DNA from 2 places in the Streptomyces sp. PL-25 genome. Region 2 is predicted to be linked to the other one. Evidence: predicted binding sites of a transcription regulator. Region 2 holds the regulator's gene; the other holds the start of a gene.
What was found. The regulator HspR, encoded in region 2, represses chaperone genes until heat shock. The targets are predictions, from matches to a motif close to TTGAGNNNNNNNNNCTCAA.
Positions count from the first base shown of each region.

Region 1: the regulator HspR is predicted to act here: its motif matches at 4,644-4,662, upstream of lon (endopeptidase La).

Region 1 covers NZ_CP136997.1:5,015,091-5,023,443, reverse strand. Annotated here, with positions in the region: gene R4Z62_RS22820 (hypothetical protein) at 1-409, shown strand, start outside; gene R4Z62_RS22815 (MarR family winged helix-turn-helix transcriptional regulator) at 468-971, opposite strand; gene R4Z62_RS22810 (lysozyme) at 1,253-2,104, shown strand; gene lon (endopeptidase La) at 2,192-4,621, opposite strand; gene R4Z62_RS22800 (DUF4259 domain-containing protein) at 4,870-5,295, shown strand; gene R4Z62_RS22795 (hypothetical protein) at 5,330-5,971, opposite strand; gene R4Z62_RS22790 (rhomboid-like protein) at 6,000-6,806, opposite strand; gene R4Z62_RS22785 (spermidine synthase family protein) at 7,027-7,704, shown strand; gene R4Z62_RS22780 (response regulator transcription factor) at 7,829-8,353, shown strand, end outside.
Region 2 covers NZ_CP136997.1:3,453,897-3,462,249, forward strand. Annotated here, with positions in the region: gene R4Z62_RS15390 (helix-turn-helix domain-containing protein) at 1-255, shown strand, start outside; gene R4Z62_RS15395 (helix-turn-helix transcriptional regulator) at 276-1,277, shown strand; gene R4Z62_RS15400 (helix-turn-helix transcriptional regulator) at 1,231-2,283, opposite strand; gene R4Z62_RS15405 (sugar ABC transporter substrate-binding protein) at 2,519-3,622, opposite strand; gene R4Z62_RS15410 (heat shock protein transcriptional repressor HspR) at 3,922-4,374, opposite strand; gene dnaJ (molecular chaperone DnaJ) at 4,380-5,561, opposite strand; gene grpE (nucleotide exchange factor GrpE) at 5,604-6,281, opposite strand; gene dnaK (molecular chaperone DnaK) at 6,278-8,128, opposite strand; gene R4Z62_RS15430 (MraY family glycosyltransferase) at 8,223-8,353, opposite strand, start outside.

The sequences.
Region 1 (8,353 bases), 1.6 Mb from region 2:
GCTGGAGTCGCCCGACGGCCTGGTCACCCCGGTCCTGGACGACCGGCTGGACCGGCTGCCGCGCGCCGCGCTCGCGACGGAGGCGCTGGTCGACAGCACCCTGCGCAACAAGGAGGGCGGCTTCTTCACGGCGGCGGCGGACCCCTCGGCCGCGGAGCGCGCGGTGACCGGCAGCGTGCCCGTCGAGGAGGTGCGCGCGCTGGCCGCGCTGACCGACGGGGCGACGCGCTGGGTGGAGAAGTTCCACGAGGGCGACTGGGCGCAGTGCTTCGGGCTGCTGCGCAAGGAGGGCGCGGGCGCGCTGGTGGACCGGGTGCGGGAACTGGAGCGCGCCGATCGGGAGGAGCGCCGGTACCTCGGGCGGAGCAAGACGCACGACGACGCGACGGCGGTGTTCGTCCGGCTGTGAGCGGGGCGGGGCGGTCGCCGTCCGCGGGCGCGGCGCGCCTCGGGCGCCCGCCCCGCCGTCACCGCTCGTGCTTCTCCATGACGCCGTTCAGCTCGTGCAGCAGCCGGGCCAGTTCGGCGACCTCGCCGCGGTCCCAGTGGTCGAGCTGGCGGACGTAGCGGGCCCGGCGGGCGTCGCGCACCTGCCCGACCCGGCGGCGCCCGTCGTCGGTGAGGGCCACCAGCCAGGCCCGGCCGTCGGCGGGGTCCGGTTCGCGGGCGACGAGGCCCAGTTCCTCCAGGGCGCGCAACTGGCGGGACATGGTGGCCTTGCCGACGCCGATGTAGGCGGCGAGGGCGGTGGCGCGCTGGCTGCCGCACTCGTCCAGCCGCACCAGCAGCCCGTACGCCGAGGACTCCAGGCCCGGGTGCACCTCGCGGGCCATCTCCGCCTGGCTGGCGCGGGCGCGTCGCAGCAGGACGGTCATCTCCCGTTCCAGGGAAAGAAACTCCCGGTCCACACCACCGCGCGACGCTGTGTCCGCCACCGTTCCGTGGCCCTCGCCCCTTGCGTCTTCGTGCACGTCAGCCCCTGCCCTGGAGTGTTGCCGGTCCTGAAAGTTACCGCCGGGCGCCGCCATCGCCGCAGCTTGGTCAGTATTTCGCAGGCGTAGACCAACGGCAGCCTCCGGCCCCTCTTCCCACCGACGGTCCACGCGCGTAGCTTCTGCGGCAGGCAATCAATGGCATGCCCACGCCATGGTCGTTCCCGGCGGGTCTCCCCAGGCCCGCGCCCCCCTCGTGCGACCGTGGGCCATGCCCGCGTTTCCCCCCACCGAGCACCACCGAACTTCGGAGGCACGTCATGCCCGTGCACAGATCCGGAACGGCCCGCAAGCGGCGGCTGACCGCCGCGGGAGTCCTGCTCGCGGCGTTCTCCTTCTTCCTCACCACGCCCTCCTCCGCCGACACCGACACAGGTGCCGACGCCGGTGCCGCCGCCACCCCGCCCGCCCGCGGCTCCGCCTACATGGGCATCGGCGTGGCGGCCCACGACGGCCGCAGCGGCACGCCCACCTCCGCTGACGCCACCCAGACCGAGGGCGTCGACGTCAGCGGCTACCAGGGCAACGTCGCCTGGTCCACCCTGTGGAACAGCGGCGTCCGCTGGGCCTACACCAAGGCGACCGAGGGGACGTACTACACGAACCCCTCCTTCACCCAGCAGTACAACGGCTCCTACAACGTGGGCATGATCCGCGGCTCGTACCACTTCGCGACCCCGGACACCACCAGCGGCGCCGCCCAGGCCAACTACTTCGTCGACCACGGCGGCGGCTGGTCCAAGGACGGCAAGACCCTGCCGGGCGCCCTCGACATCGAGTGGAACCCCTACGGCGCCGCCTGCTACGGCAAGTCCGCGAGCGCGATGGTCAGCTGGATCGCCGACTTCCTCAACACCTACAAGGCGCGCACCGGCCGGGACGCCGTGATCTACACGGCCACCTCCTGGTGGACCCAGTGCACCGGGAACTACGGCGGCTTCGCCGCCAAGAACCCGCTGTGGATCGCGCGGTACGCCTCGACCGTGGGGACACTGCCGGCGGGCTGGGGCTTCTACACGATGTGGCAGTACACCTCGTCCGGCCCGACGGTGGGCGACCACGACAAGTTCAACGGCGCGCTGGACCGGGTCAAGGCCCTGGCCAACGGCTGATCCGTACGCGTACGCGGGCGCGTACGGCGAAGGCCCGGTCCTCCCCGAGGAGGACCGGGCCTTCCCCCTTTCGTCCGGCGGCGCCCGTCACGCCGCCGCCGGAACCTCCTCCTCCGCGCCGCTCACCGCGGGCGCCAGGGCCAGTTCCAGCACCTGGCGGACATCGGTGACGGCGTGCACATCGAGCTTGTCCAGCACCTCCGCCGGGACGTCGTCCAGGTCGGGCTCGTTGCGCTTGGGGATGATCACGGTGGTCACGCCCGCCCGGTGCGCGGCGAGCAGCTTCTGCTTCACCCCGCCGATGGGCAGCACCCGTCCGGTCAGCGACACCTCGCCGGTCATCGCCACGTCGGTGCGCACCAGGCGGCCCGACAGCAGCGAGGCCAGCGCCGTCGTCATCGTGACACCGGCGCTCGGGCCGTCCTTGGGGACCGCGCCCGCCGGGAAGTGGATGTGCGCGCCCCGGTCCTTCAGATCGCCCACCGGCAGCTCCAGCTCGGCGCCGTGGCTGCGCAGGAAGCTCAGCGCGATCTGCGCGGACTCCTTCATGACGTCGCCGAGCTGACCGGTCAGCGTCAGGCCCGACGCGCCCGTCTCGGGGTCGGCGAGGGACGCCTCGACGTAGAGCACGTCGCCGCCGGCGCCGGTGACCGCGAGGCCGGTCGCCACGCCCGGCACGGCCGTACGGCGCTCGGCCGGGTCCTGGGCGGACTCCGGTACGTGGTGCGGCCGGCCGATCAGGGCCCGCAGGGAGTCGGCGGTGACGGTGAACGGCAGCTCCCGCTCGCCCAGTTCGTGCTGGGCGGCGATCTTGCGCAGCAGCCGCGCCACCGAGCGCTCCAGGGTGCGCACGCCCGCCTCGCGGGTGTACTCGCCCGCCAGCCTGCGCAGCGCGCCCTCCTCGATGGTGACCTCGTCGGCGCCGAGACCGGCCCGCTCCAGCTGGCGCGGGAGCAGGTGGTCGCGGGCGATGACGACCTTCTCGTCCTCGGTGTAGCCGTCCAGGCGCACGATCTCCATCCGGTCGGCCAGCGCCTCCGGGATCGCCTCCAGGACGTTCGCCGTGGCCAGGAAGACCACGTCCGACAGGTCCAGCTCGACCTCCAGGTAGTGGTCCCGGAAGGTGTGGTTCTGCGCCGGGTCCAGGACCTCCAGCAGGGCCGCCGCCGGGTCGCCGCGGTAGTCGGAGCCGACCTTGTCGATCTCGTCGAGCAGGACCACCGGGTTCATCGAACCGGCCTCCTTGACGGCCCGCACGATCCGGCCGGGCAGCGCGCCGACGTAGGTGCGCCGGTGGCCGCGGATCTCCGCCTCGTCGCGGACGCCGCCGAGGGCGACGCGGACGAACTTGCGGCCCATCGCGTGCGCCACGGACTCGCCCAGGCTGGTCTTGCCGACCCCGGGCGGGCCGACGAGCGCGAGCACGGCACCGCCGCGCCGCCCGCCGATCACGCCGAGGCCGCGGTCGTCGCGCCGCTTGCGCACCGCCAGGTACTCGGTGATGCGCTCCTTCACGTCCTTCAGGCCCGCGTGCTCGGCGTCCAGGACGTCCTTGGCGCCCTGGATGTCGTAGGCGTCCTCGGTCCGCTCGTTCCACGGCATCTCCAGGACCGTGTCGAGCCAGGTGCGGATCCAGGAGCCCTCGGGCGACTGGTCGGAGGCGCGCTCCAGCTTGTCGACCTCCTTGAGCGCCGCCTCGCGCACCTTCTCGGGCAGGTCGGCGGCCTCGACGCGGGCGCGGTAGTCGTCGGACTCCTCGCCCTCGCCGCCGCTCTCGCCGTTCAGCTCGCGCAGCTCCTTGCGGACGGCTTCGAGCTGACGGCGCAGCAGGAACTCGCGCTGCTGCTTGTCGACGCCCTCCTGGACGTCCTTGGCGATGGTCTCGGCGACGTCCTGCTCGGCGAGGTGGTCGCGCAGCTGCCGGGTGGCGAGCCGCAGCCGGGCCACCGGCTCGGCGGTCTCCAGCAGTTCGATCTTCTGTTCGGTGGTGAGGAACGGCGAGTAGCCGGAGTTGTCGGCGAGCGCGGAGACGTCGTCGATGGCCTGGACCCGGTCGACCACCTGCCAGGCGCCGCGCTTGCGCAGCCAGGCGGTGGCGAGGGCCTTGTACTCCTTCACCAGCTCCGCGACCTGGCCGGGCAGCGGCTCCGGGACGGTCTCGTCGATCCGGGTGCCCTCGACCCACAGCGCGGCGCCCGGCCCGGTGGTCCCGGCGCCGATGCTCACCCGGCCCCGGCCGCGGATCAGCGCTCCCGGGTCGCCGTCGGCCAGCCGTCCGACCTGCTCGACGGTGCCCAGCACACCGGTCTTGGCGTACGTCCCCTCGATGCGCGGCACCAGCAGCACCCTGGGCTTGCCGGGCTCGGACCGGGCGGCGGCCTGCGCGGCCTCCACCGCGGCCCGCACCTCGGCATCACTCAGGTCCAGCGGAACCACCATGCCGGGCAGCACGACCTCGTCATCGAGCGGCAGCACAGGCAGAGTGAGCGGTGTGAACGCCGTGGACTCAGCAGCCATGATCTCCCCTTCGGCAGTCAAGTTGAGCTATGCCGACTCAATGCTTGGGAGCGGGCGATTGTTCCCCGGTGCTTGTTCGCCGTCAGCGATCACGGGCAGCGGGATATTCCGCGCGGCGCGGCGCGGGCCGGTGCGCAGGCGCCGGACCAGGGAGATCCCGCACGGCGGGCCCGATGTCACGCACGGCGGGCCCGATGTCAGTGGCACCTGTCACGCTGCCCGGACATCACCACAGCCGGGAGAGACACATGGGCACCTGGGACATCGGACCCTTCGACAACGACACCGCGGCGGACTGGAGCGGCGCCCTGGACGACGCCTCCGCCGACGCGCGGCGGGACCTGGTCCTCGCCGCGCTGACCCGCGCGGCCGACACGACCGGCTTCCTCGACTCGGAGATCGGCGAGGAAGCCGTCGCGGCGGCGGCCCTGGTCGCCGCCCAGTGCCCCGGCGGCGCCCCCGCCGCCTCCGCCTACGGCCCCCGGCAGCCCCTCCCCGACCTCACCGGCCTGCGCGCCCCCGCCCTGCGCGCCCTGGACCGCGTCCTCACCGAGGAGTCCGAACTCCTCGAACTGTGGGCAGAGTCGGACAGCGCCCCCTGGAAGGCGGCCATGGACCAGCTCCGCGCCGCCCTCGCGGCCCACCCCGCGGCGGACCGGCCCACCCCGGCCTGACCGGCCCGGCGCCCCGGACGGAGCGGATCGCCGGTCAGTAGGCGCGGGGTCCGTTCTCGGTGGCGCGGACCGGGGTGCCGTACCCGAGCGGCTTCTTCCCCTTGTCGACCGGCTCGCAGGTGTAGGCGGACTTGGCGTTCAGCGGTGCGAGGACGGCCCTGGGGATGTCGTTGCACAGCAGGTACTCGGGGCTGAAGTTGCCGTAGAAGAGACGGGCCACCCCGTCCCGGGTGAGGATCCCCCGGTCGGGAACGGCCTTGTAGGACACGTAGTCACCGGAGACCGACCAGGGGGCCTTGTCGCCGAGGGTCACGTCCCAGCGGACCTCCAGGCCCTCGTAGGTGGTGGTGCACGTGACCTTCGCGCCCTTCTTCGAGACCGCGGTCCTCGGGCACTTCCCGGTCGTGCTGCCGGGGGCGGCGGCCATCTCGAGTGTCCTGGAGCGCAGTTCGTACGCGAGCTGCTCGGCGAACGGCGCACCCGCGGCGGGCGAGGGGGACGGCTCCGGGTCCGGGCTCTCGCCCGGCCGCGCCAGCCGCTGCGCCATCGCCGCCGGGCCGGGCGACGACGCCGATGCCTCGGCACCGGCGTCCCCCGGACCGGACTTCCCGTTCCCGCCGCATCCCGTGACCAGCAGACCGGCCACGGACAGGATGATGACAATCTTCGGTCGCATGATGATCACACTACGCAACCGCGGGCTGCTACCTGTCATCGCTCCAGAGCCCCGGGCCGCGCCGCAGCACCGGCCAGCAGCCCACCCCCACCGCCAGCGCGATGAGGTGGCCGCAGGAGGTCATCGGGTCGGTGAAGGACGCCAGGTCGTCCAGCAGCATCCCGGCGAACACCGTCAGCGCGGGCCAGCGCAGCCAGGGGCGCAGCAGGCCGCAGAGCGCGCCGACGCTGGCGGCGACACCGAAGCTGATCCCGTAGTCCAGGCGGTGCAGCGACCCGGCCGGGAGCCGCCCGGCCAGCACCGCGAGCCCGACCGGCACCTCGGTGGCCAGGGTGGCGACCACATGCCCGAGCAGGAACACCCCGGCGGTGCGCCGCGCGCCGGTCCTGAGCTCCAGCGCGGTGAGCACCAGCAGGAAGCACAGGGAGTACGCCGACACGACCCCGCCCGCGATCCACAGCGCGCTCCCGGCCAGCACCCGCACCGGGTCCCGCACGAGGTGCGCGACGTCCGTGCTGGAACTGCGGTACAGCGCGTCCACCACGGAGGCGGGGGCGTACTCGGTGACGAGCGAGGTGAGGACCAGCACGAGCGCGTACCAGAACGTGAAGGGCGTACGGCGGGGGCCGGGCAGGACCCGGCGGAGCCGGTCGCCCCACCGCACGCCCAGGGCAGCGGCGGCGGCACCCGGGCCCACGAGCGGCGGCGGGGCCGCCGGCGCGTCCGCGGGTGCCGCCGCCGGCCGGGGCCGTTGCCGCGGCACGCCCTCCAGAGGACGCGGTGCGCCGTCCGGGCGGGGCGGGGCCGCGGCCCCGGGGTCCGCAGTCCGTTCCACGGTGGCGCTCCTTCCGTCGTGCCCCCAACCCTTCGCGTCCCGGGAGCGGCTGTCCATGACCGGCGCCACCGGGCAGCCGATTCACAGCAACCTATTAACTTCCTCCTGTGCATGGTTCTGTTCCCGGCCGGTGCGCGAACGGCCCGTCCTCGTACGGTGTTCGATCCATGTCACCCGTAATCCAGGTGGCGGCAAGCCCCTGTTCGGGCAGGATGACCTCATGAACGCCTCGTACGAGACTCCCGTGGTGCTGGACCGCCGCGAGGGGCCCCACGGAGAGGTCGTGCTGCGCCGGCACGGCGAGTTGCTTCAGATCATCGCCAACGGCTGCTTCCTGATGGACACCTCCGACGGCCGTTCCGAACGGCTGCTCGTGGACGCCGCCCTCGCCGCGCTGGACGGCCGCCCGGCACCGCGCGTGCTGATCGGCGGGCTGGGCGTCGGCTTCTCACTCGCGCACGCCGCGGCCGAGCCGCGCTGGGGCCGGATCACGGTCGTCGAGCGGGAGTCCGCGATCGTCGGCTGGCACCGCGAGGGGCCGCTCGCCGCGCTCACCGCGCGGGCCCTGGCCGACGAACGCACCGAGATCGTGGAGACGGATCTCGTCACCTACGTCAATGAGACTTCCGCCACGTTCGACGCGCTCTGCCTGGACATCGACAACGGCCCCGGCTGGACCGTCACCGAGGGCAACGGCGAGCTGTACGCACCGTCCGGACTGGCAAGCTGCGCACGGGTGTTGAGACCCGGCGGCGTCCTCGCGGTGTGGTCGGCGAAGCCCTCTCCGGAATTTGAAGGAACCTTGTGGAATGTCGGGTTCCAGCAGGTGCGCACCGAAGAGATCCCGGTTGCCCGGGGCGTACCGGACGTCGTGCACCTCGCCGTCCGGGCTGGATAGCAAAGGCACCGTGACTCCCCGTACGCTGCTTCCCTGACGCCGATCATTCAAGCGTCGATCGCGACCACGCGCAGTCATGGAATCACCCCACATGATTCCGGAAAGCACACCTCAGGGGCGGGCGATGGAGCAGACACACACCGCGCAGGGCGGCACGACGGCCGGGCCGGGAGCCCAGCGCCGGGTCCTGGTGGTCGAGGACGACCAGACCATCATGGACGCCATCGCCACCCGTCTGCGCGCCGAGGGTTTCCTGGTGCAGACCGCGGGCGACGGGCCGAGCGCGGTCGACACCGCCGAGGCATGGCAGCCCGACCTGCTGATCCTCGACATCATGCTGCCCGGCTTCGACGGCCTGGAGGTCTGCCGCCGGGTGCAGGCCCAGCGGCCGGTGCCGGTGCTGATGCTCACCGCGCGCGACGACGAGACCGACATGCTGGTCGGGCTCGGGGTCGGCGCCGACGACTACATGACCAAGCCGTTCTCGATGCGGGAGCTGGCCGCCCGCGTGCACGTCCTGCTGCGCCGGGTGGAGCGGGCGGCGCTGGCCGCGGCGACCCCGCGCAGCGGCATCCTGCGCCTGGGCGAGCTGGAGATCGACCACGCGCAGCGCAGGGTCCGGGTGCGCAGCGAGGACGTCCACCTCACG
Region 2 (8,353 bases):
TGGAGCCGCGCCGTCCCGCTCAGCGCCGGCACCCCCTACGAGACCGCCCCCGACGGCATCACCGAGATCCAGCACTCCATCGCCAAGCTCCTCGTCGAGGGCCATGTCGACGAGGCCATCGCCCGCAGGCTCGGCATGAACGTGCGCACCTGCCGGGCCCACATCGCCAAACTGGCCACCGCCCTGGGCAGCGGCAGCCGGGCCCAGCTCGGCTACCTGATCGCGCAGTCCGGGATCCTGGAGCAGGGACACTGAAAGAGACGGGAGGAAACCCAGTGAGCCCGGCACCGCACCCGGAGCACGGCGCCGCCGAGCTGTGCTCCGCGGGCACGACGCTGTACGAACGCGCCCTGCGGGACGGGCGGCTGCCCGCCGAGGCCGCGGACGAGGCCCCCTGCCTGGTCGACTTCGGCCTGCTGCACCCCGCGGTCGACGACCCCGGCCGGCTGGAGCCGGTCGCCCCGGCCACCGCGCTGCACCGGCTGCTGCGCGCCACCGCCGAACGCATCGCCGACGAACGCCGCCGGGAGGAGCGCCTCGCCGAGAGCTTCGCGCCCCTGATGCGCATCGACGACCGCCCCGCGCGCCCCGCCGACAGCGCCTCCATACGGCTGCTCAGCGGCACCGAGCGGATCAACCGGGCCATCACCGAGACGATGGCCGCCGCCTCCCGCGAGAGCCTGTGCGTCCAGCCGCCGGTGCGCCGCGTCAGCCACGAGCGCGCCGAGGCGGCCGAGGCCATCGCCATGGTCCGCGACCAGGACCTGCTCGACCGCGGCGGCCGCATCCGCACCCTCTACCAGCACACCCACCGCCACCTCCCGCTCGCCCACGCCCGCTACGAGCAGCTCGACGGCGACGTCGAGGCCCGCTCCCTGGACGAGGTCACCGACCGGCTCGTCGTCATCGACCGCACCGTCGCCTACGTCCCCGCCAACCCGGACGGCACCCTCGCCCTGGAGGTCCGCCACCCCGCGCTGGTCTCGTACTTCGTCACCACGTTCGAGCGGTTCTGGCGGCTGGCCACCCCGATGTACCCCACGGCCGTCCAGCAGCCCTCCCCGGGCGGCATCACCGCCCGCCAGCGGGCCATCGCGGGCCTGCTCGTCGAGGGCCACACCGACTCGGTGATCGCCGACCGGCTCGGCATGAACGTCCGCACCGCGCGCGTCCACATAGCCAAGCTCGCCGCCACCCTGGGCAGCGAGAGCCGGGCCCAGCTCGGCTATCTCATCGGGCGGTCGGGGATCCTGGACCCCGAGCCCCGGGAACCCTGACCACGGCCGCCCCCACCGCGCGCGGCGGCCCGTCCAGGCCCGCCTGGGCGATCCGCACGCCCAGCTGCGTACGGCTGGCCGCGCCCAGCGTCTCCGACAGCCGGGCGATGTGCGCCCGGCAGGTGCGCACGCTGATGCCCAGGCGCTCGGCGATGACCGCGTCCTGGTGCCCGTCGGCCAGCAGCGCCGCGATCGACTGCTCCCGGTGCGAGATGCCCTCGATCCCGGTGTCGGGCAGCGCGGCGGACAGCGGGATCGCCAGCCGCCACTGCCGCTCGAAGACCGTCACCAGGTACTCCACCAGCGCCGGGTGGCGCAGCTCCAGGGCCATGGTGTGATCGGCGTTGGCCGGGATGAAGGCCACCGTGCGGTCGAACAGGATCAGCCGGTCGATCACCTCGTCCAGGGTGCGCGCCTCGACCGCCTCGCCCATCAGCTCCATGTAGTTGAGCAGGCCCTGCCCGTGCCGGGCCACATGCGTGTACAGGTCGCGCATGCGCACCCCGCGGGCGCGCAGCGCCAGCGCCCGCGGCAGCCCCTCCGACAGCTCGTGCTCCCGGCGGATCCCGCCCGGCTGCACGGTCAGCACCTCGGTGGTGCACACCTGGGTCGCCTCGTCCATCGCCGCCTGGATCCGCGCCAGTCCGTCCAGGACCCGGATCGCGGCGCCCTCGGCGCCCGCGGCGGGCATCCGCACCGGGCCGCCGAGGCCCGCGTACCGCTCGAAGGCCGCGACCGCCGACCCGACCCGCCGGTGGCTCTCGCTGACCTCGTCGTACATCCCGCGCAGCAGCCGGGTCATGACCTCCTGCGGCGCGGTCGGCACCAGGAAGTCCATGTCGTCCGGATCCGGGTGCAGCAGGGCCAGTTCAAGCAGGCAGGGCACCGGATCGGCGTCGCCGCGCGGCACCCGGCCGCGCCGTACGGCCCGGGAATACACCCGATCCCCGGCCTCGCACAGTCGGTCGGCGCCGTGAGGATGCTGCTGCGCCCCGTGCCCGGCCATGGCTCATCACACCCCCGGTTTCCGCGTGGTTCCGCAGCGCAACTATGCGCGGCCGGGACCGCCTGTGCAACACGGGTCCGCTCCGGCCGGGCGGCGGAATACACCGTTACCACCCGGTATGTACGGGCCTCCGGGGCACCCCTTGCAACAAGCTGGGGGCAGGTGCGGCACTCCGGTACGACCCGTACGGGGGACCCCGCTCCGAAGCGGGCGCCGTCCGGTCACTCCCGGCCCGTCACTTCAGCCCGGCCGCCGTGCAGTCCGACCGGTGGCCGGCCGTGCAGATGTCGGAGACCTTGTAGACGCCGTCGGCGATCACCGTCTCCTTGATGTCGGTCCTGGTCAGCGCGACCACGGAGACCAGCTGCGACGGAATGCCCTTGGTGGTCGGGCTGTCGACCCGGTCCCGGGTCAGCGAGTCGAACTGGATGTCCTTGCCCTGCACCTTGGCGAGGGCCATCTCGGCGGCGTTCTCGGCCTCCGTCGGATAGGACTTGTACACGGTCATGTACTGCTCGCCGCTCACGATGCGCTGGACCGCGGGGAGTTCGGCGTCCTGGCCGACGACCGGGGGCAGCTTCGTCACGCCCGCGGCCTTGAGCGCCTCGATGGCGCCGCCCGCCATGCCGTCGTTGGCGGCGTACACGGCGTCGATGCCATGCTTGCCCAGCGCCTCGATCGCCTCGGCCGTCTCCGAACGGGCGATCTCCGCCTTCCAGTCCTTGGTGTCGTAGGACTTGGCGATCGTCACCTTGCCGTTCAGCTGGGCCAGGGCGCCCGCCTTGAACTGCTTGGCGTTCGGGTCGGTGGGCGAGCCGTTGATCATGACGACCTTGGCGGAACTGGTGGCGTCCGACCCCAGCGCCTGGAGCAGCGCCCGGCCCTGCACCTCGCCGACCAGTTCGTTGTCGAAGGAGATGTACGCGTCGATCGGGCCCTCGGCGAGCCGGTCGTAGGCGATGACCGGGATACCGGCGGCCTTGGCCTTCTTCACCTGTCCGGCGATGCCGTGCGAGTCGACGGCGTCCAGCACGATGACGTCGGCCTTGTCGTCGATCATCTGCTGCATCTGGCTCGCCTGCCTGCTCGCGCTCGCCCCGGCGTTGGCGTAGGTGACCCGGCCCTTGCCGTGGGTCAGTTCGGCGACCTTCTTCTTGAGGGCGGGCGCGTCGAACCGGTCGTAGCGCGTGTTCGCCGTCTCCGGCAGCAGCAGGCCCACCGTCACGTCGTCGCCCTTGGCCGGGCTCGCCTTGCTGCTGCCCGTCCCTCCGAACGCCCCGCAGGCGGTCAGCGGCAACGTCAGCGTGGCGGCGGCCACGGCCAGGGTGGTACGGCGCATCGAGGTACTCACTTCTGGTGCCTTCCGGACGAGGGCGCAGCATTGCGGCCCAGGTGCCAGAAAAGCCAACGCGGCGGCCCCCGCCGGCGTCAAGCGGAACCGGCTAACGAGATGACAACACCACGTTCCGCTTTCTGTACGGAAACTTTGCGGTAACGACCGCAATCCGCACCGAACTTGCCTTTTACGGGCACTTGGTCCGGACCATTCGGCAAAGCGAAGGGGGCCCGGAGTGATCCGGGCCCCCTTCGCGTCGCACGGGAGACGGCTTCGCCGCGGGCGCCTGCGCGCCGCGGGCGTCAGTCCGGGGACTGCTGCCGCTTGGGCCGCCAGACGACCAGCGCGCTGGTCTGCTGCACCTCCTGGTACGGGACGAGGTCCCGCCGGTAGGAGGCGTGCACGGCGGCCTCGCGCTGGCGCATGGTGGCCGCCGCTCCCTCCAGGGCCGACTGCAGCTCCATGACCCGGGACTGCAGCGCGGCGACCTGGTTCTCCAGTTCGATGATCCGCTTGATGCCGGCCAGGTTGATGCCCTCGTCCTGCGACAACTGCTGCACCTGGCGGAGCAGTTCGATGTCACGGGCGGAGTACCGGCGGCCCCGGCCCGCGGTGCGGTCCGGGGACACCAGGCCCAGCCGGTCGTACTGACGGAGGGTCTGCGGGTGCAGTCCGGACAGCTGCGCCGCCACGGAGATGACGTACACCGGTGTGTCTTCCGTCAGTTCGTACGGGTTGCGACGGCGGCCGTCCATCTCCCTCATGCTCCCTTCGCGGCCTCGAACAGCTCGGCCCGCGGGTCCTGGCCCGCGGTCGCCTCGCGATACGCCTCCAGCGCGTCACGAGCCTTCCCCGACACGTCCTTGGGAACACTCACCTCGACGGTGACCAGCAGGTCCCCGCGCGTGCCGTCCTTGCGGACCGCGCCCTTGCCGCGGGCGCGCATCGTCCGGCCGTTGGGCGTGCCCTCGGGCAGCTTCAGCGTCACCGGCGGGCCGCCCAGCGTGGGCACCCGCACCTCGCCGCCGAGCGCGGCCTCGTCGAACGTGACCGGCACGGTGACGGTGAGGTTGTCGCCCTTGCGCCCGAAGACCGCGTGCTCCCCGACGTGCACCACCACGTACAGGTCGCCCGCCGGACCGCCGCGCTCGCCCGGCGCGCCCTTGCCGCGCAGCCGGATGCGCTGGCCGTCGCTGACCCCGGCCGGGATCCGCACCTGCATCGTCCGGGACGACTTGGCGCGCCCGGAGCCGGAGCAGACCTCGCACGGGTTCTCCGCGATCAGCCCGCGGCCCTTGCAGTCCGGGCACGGGTCGGTCAGCGAGAAACCGCCGCCGGAGCCGCGCGCCACCTGTCCGGTGCCGACACAGGTCGGGCACACCCGCGGCGTGCCGTTCTTGTCGCCGGTGCCCGAACAGGCCTTGCACGGCTGCTGCGAGGACATCCGCAGCGGGACCGTGGCCCCCTCGATGGCCTCCGTGAAGCTCAGCGTGACCTCGGACTCGATGTCCTGGCCGCGCCGCGGCTGGGTGCGCGGTCCGGTGCCCGCGCCGCCCCGGTTGAACAGGCCCCCGAAGACGTCACCGATGCCGCCGCCGAAACCGCCCGACGTCCCGCCGGCCTGGCCGCCGCCGCCGAAGAGGTCGCCCAGGTCGAAGTTGAAGGAGCCGCCGCCCGCCCCGGGACCGGGACGGAACCCGCCGCCGCCGAACAGCGCGCGGGCCTCGTCGTACTCCTTGCGCTTCTTGGGGTCGCCGAGGATGTCGTTCGCCTCGGAGATCTCCTTGAAGCGCTCCTCGGCCTTGGCGTTGCCCTTGTTCGCGTCCGGGTGGTACTCGCGGGCGAGCTTCCGGTACGCCTTCTTGATCTCGGCCTCGGTGGCGTCCTTGGGGACGCCGAGGACCTTGTAGAAGTCCTTCTCGATGAAGTCCTTGGTACTCAACCCCGACGTCCCTCCTCTCCTGCGTCGATGCCTGCCGCAGCGTCAGCCCTCGTCCGGGCCACCGCTGTCCTTCTCGTCGGCCTCGCCGTCGGACGTGTCCGTGCCGGACTCGTCCGCCGCCTTGACCGTCTGCGCGCCCGGCTGGGGCTCGGCCACCGCCACCCGCGCGGGGCGGATGGTGCGCTCGCCGAACCGGTACCCGGGCTGGAGGATCGCCACGCAGGTCGTCTCGGTGACGTCCGGCGCGTAGCTGTGCATCAGGGCCTCGTGGATCGTCGGGTCGAAGGGCTCGCCCTCCTTGCCGAACTGCTGGAGTCCCATCTTGGCCGCCACGGTCTCCAGCGACTCGGCGACGGACTTGAACCCGCCCACCAGTTCGCCGTGCTCGCGCGCCCGCCCGATGTCGTCGAGCACGGGCAGCAGTTCGGACAGGAGGTTCGCCACGGCGACCTCCTTGACCGCGACCCGGTCGCGCTCGACCCTGCGGCGGTAGTTCTGGTACTCGGCCTGGAGCCGCTGGAGATCCGCGGTGCGCTCGTTGAGCGCGGTACGGACCTGGTCCAGCTGGGCCGTCAGACCGGCCGTCTGAGCGGCGTCCCCGGCCGGGGCCGCCCCCTCCTCCTTGGCGGAGGGGGCGTCCTTCGGCTCGGCGTCGTCGGAGGTGGCGCCGGAGGGGACGTCGGGCTGCTGCTCGTCGAAGCCCGGGGTCTCCTCCGTCACGCGGCACCGTCCTTGCGCTCGTCGTCGACGATCTCGGCGTCCACCACGTCGTCGTCGGCCTTCGCCTGGGAGGCGCCACCGGCCTCACCGGCACCGCCGGCGGCCTGCGCGCCCTGGGCGTCGGCGTACATCGCCTGGCCGAGCTTCTGGGAGACGGCGGCGACCTTCTCCGTGGCGGTGCGGATCTCGGTGCTGTCCTCGCCCTTGAGCTTCTCCTTCAGCTCGGCGACGGACTCCTCGACCTCGGTCTTGATCTCGGCCGGGACCTTGTCCTCGTTGTCCTTGAGGAACTTCTCCGTCTGGTAGACGAGCTGCTCGCCCTGGTTGCGCGTCTCGGCGGCCTCGCGGCGGGCGTGGTCCTCCTCCGCGTACTTCTCGGCCTCCTGGCGCATCCGGTCGACCTCGTCCTTCGGCAGCGAGGAGCCGCCGGTGACGGTCATCTTCTGCTCCTTGCCCGTGCCCAGGTCCTTCGCGGTCACGTGCATGATGCCGTTGGCGTCGATGTCGAAGGCGACCTCGATCTGCGGGACACCGCGCGGCGCCGGGGGCAGACCGGTCAGCTCGAACATGCCGAGCTTCTTGTTGTAGGCCGCGATCTCGCGCTCGCCCTGGTAGACCTGGATCTGCACCGACGGCTGGTTGTCCTCGGCCGTGGTGAAGATCTCCGAGCGCTTGGTCGGGATCGTGGTGTTGCGCTCGATCAGCTTGGTCATGATGCCGCCCTTGGTCTCGATGCCGAGGGACAGCGGGGTGACGTCGAGCAGCAGGACGTCCTTGACCTCGCCCTTGAGGACACCGGCCTGGAGGGCGGCGCCGATGGCGACGACCTCGTCCGGGTTCACGCCCTTGTTCGCCTCGTTGCCGCCGGTCAGCTCCTTGACCAGCTCGGCGACGGCGGGCATACGGGTGGAGCCGCCGACCAGGACGACGTGGTCGATCTCGTTGATCGAGATGCCGGCGTCCTTGATGACGTTGTGGAACGGCGTCTTGCAGCGCTCCAGCAGGTCCGCGGTCAGCTGCTGGAACTGGGCGCGGGTGAGCTTCTCGTCCAGGTGCAGCGGTCCCTCGGCGGAGGCCGTGATGTAGGGCAGGTTGATCGAGGTCTCGGTGGACGAGGACAGCTCGATCTTGGCCTTCTCGGCGGCCTCGCGCAGGCGCTGGAGGGCCATCTTGTCCTTGGACAGGTCCACGCCGTGGCCGGACTGGAACTGCTTGACCAGGTAGTCGACGACGCGCTGGTCCCAGTCGTCACCACCGAGGTGGTTGTCGCCGTTGGTGGCCTTCACCTCGACGACGCCGTCGCCGATCTCCAGCAGGGACACGTCGAAGGTGCCGCCGCCGAGGTCGAAGACGAGGATCGTCTGGTCGTCCTTGTCGAGGCCGTACGCCAGGGCGGCGGCGGTCGGCTCGTTGACGATGCGCAGGACGTTGAGGCCCGCGATCTCACCGGCCTCCTTGGTGGCCTGGCGCTCGGCGTCGTTGAAGTACGCCGGGACGGTGATGACCGCGTCGGTCACCTTCTCGCCCAGGTACGCCTCGGCGTCCCGCTTCAGCTTCTGCAGCACGAAGGCGCTGATCTGCTGCGGGTTGAAGTCCTTGCCGTCCAGGTTGATCTTCCAGTCGGTGCCCATGTGGCGCTTGACCGACCGGATGGTCCTGTCGACGTTGGTGACGGCCTGGCGCTTGGCCACCTCGCCGACGAGCACCTCGCCGTTCTTCGCGAAGGCGACGACGGACGGCGTGGTCCTGGCGCCCTCTGCGTTGGTGATGACGGTGGGCTCGCCGCCCTCCAGAACGCTGACGACGGAGTTAGTCGTGCCCAGGTCGATGCCGACCGCACGTGCCATGGTGAGTTCCTCCAGCTGACTTGAGTGCAACGGACTCAAGTGTGCACGACGACGGCGCCGGGGTCAACAGACCTGAGTCCAGCAGGCTCAAGTCTTATCCATCCCTTACACGCAATGCCTCCCTGACCTGCGGAGACGCCGTCTGCTGAGGCGGAGGAACCGGATATCCGAAGGCCGGACGGGCCCCGCTCCTGGGCCCGTAGCGCCCTCCGGGCGGCGTGGCGC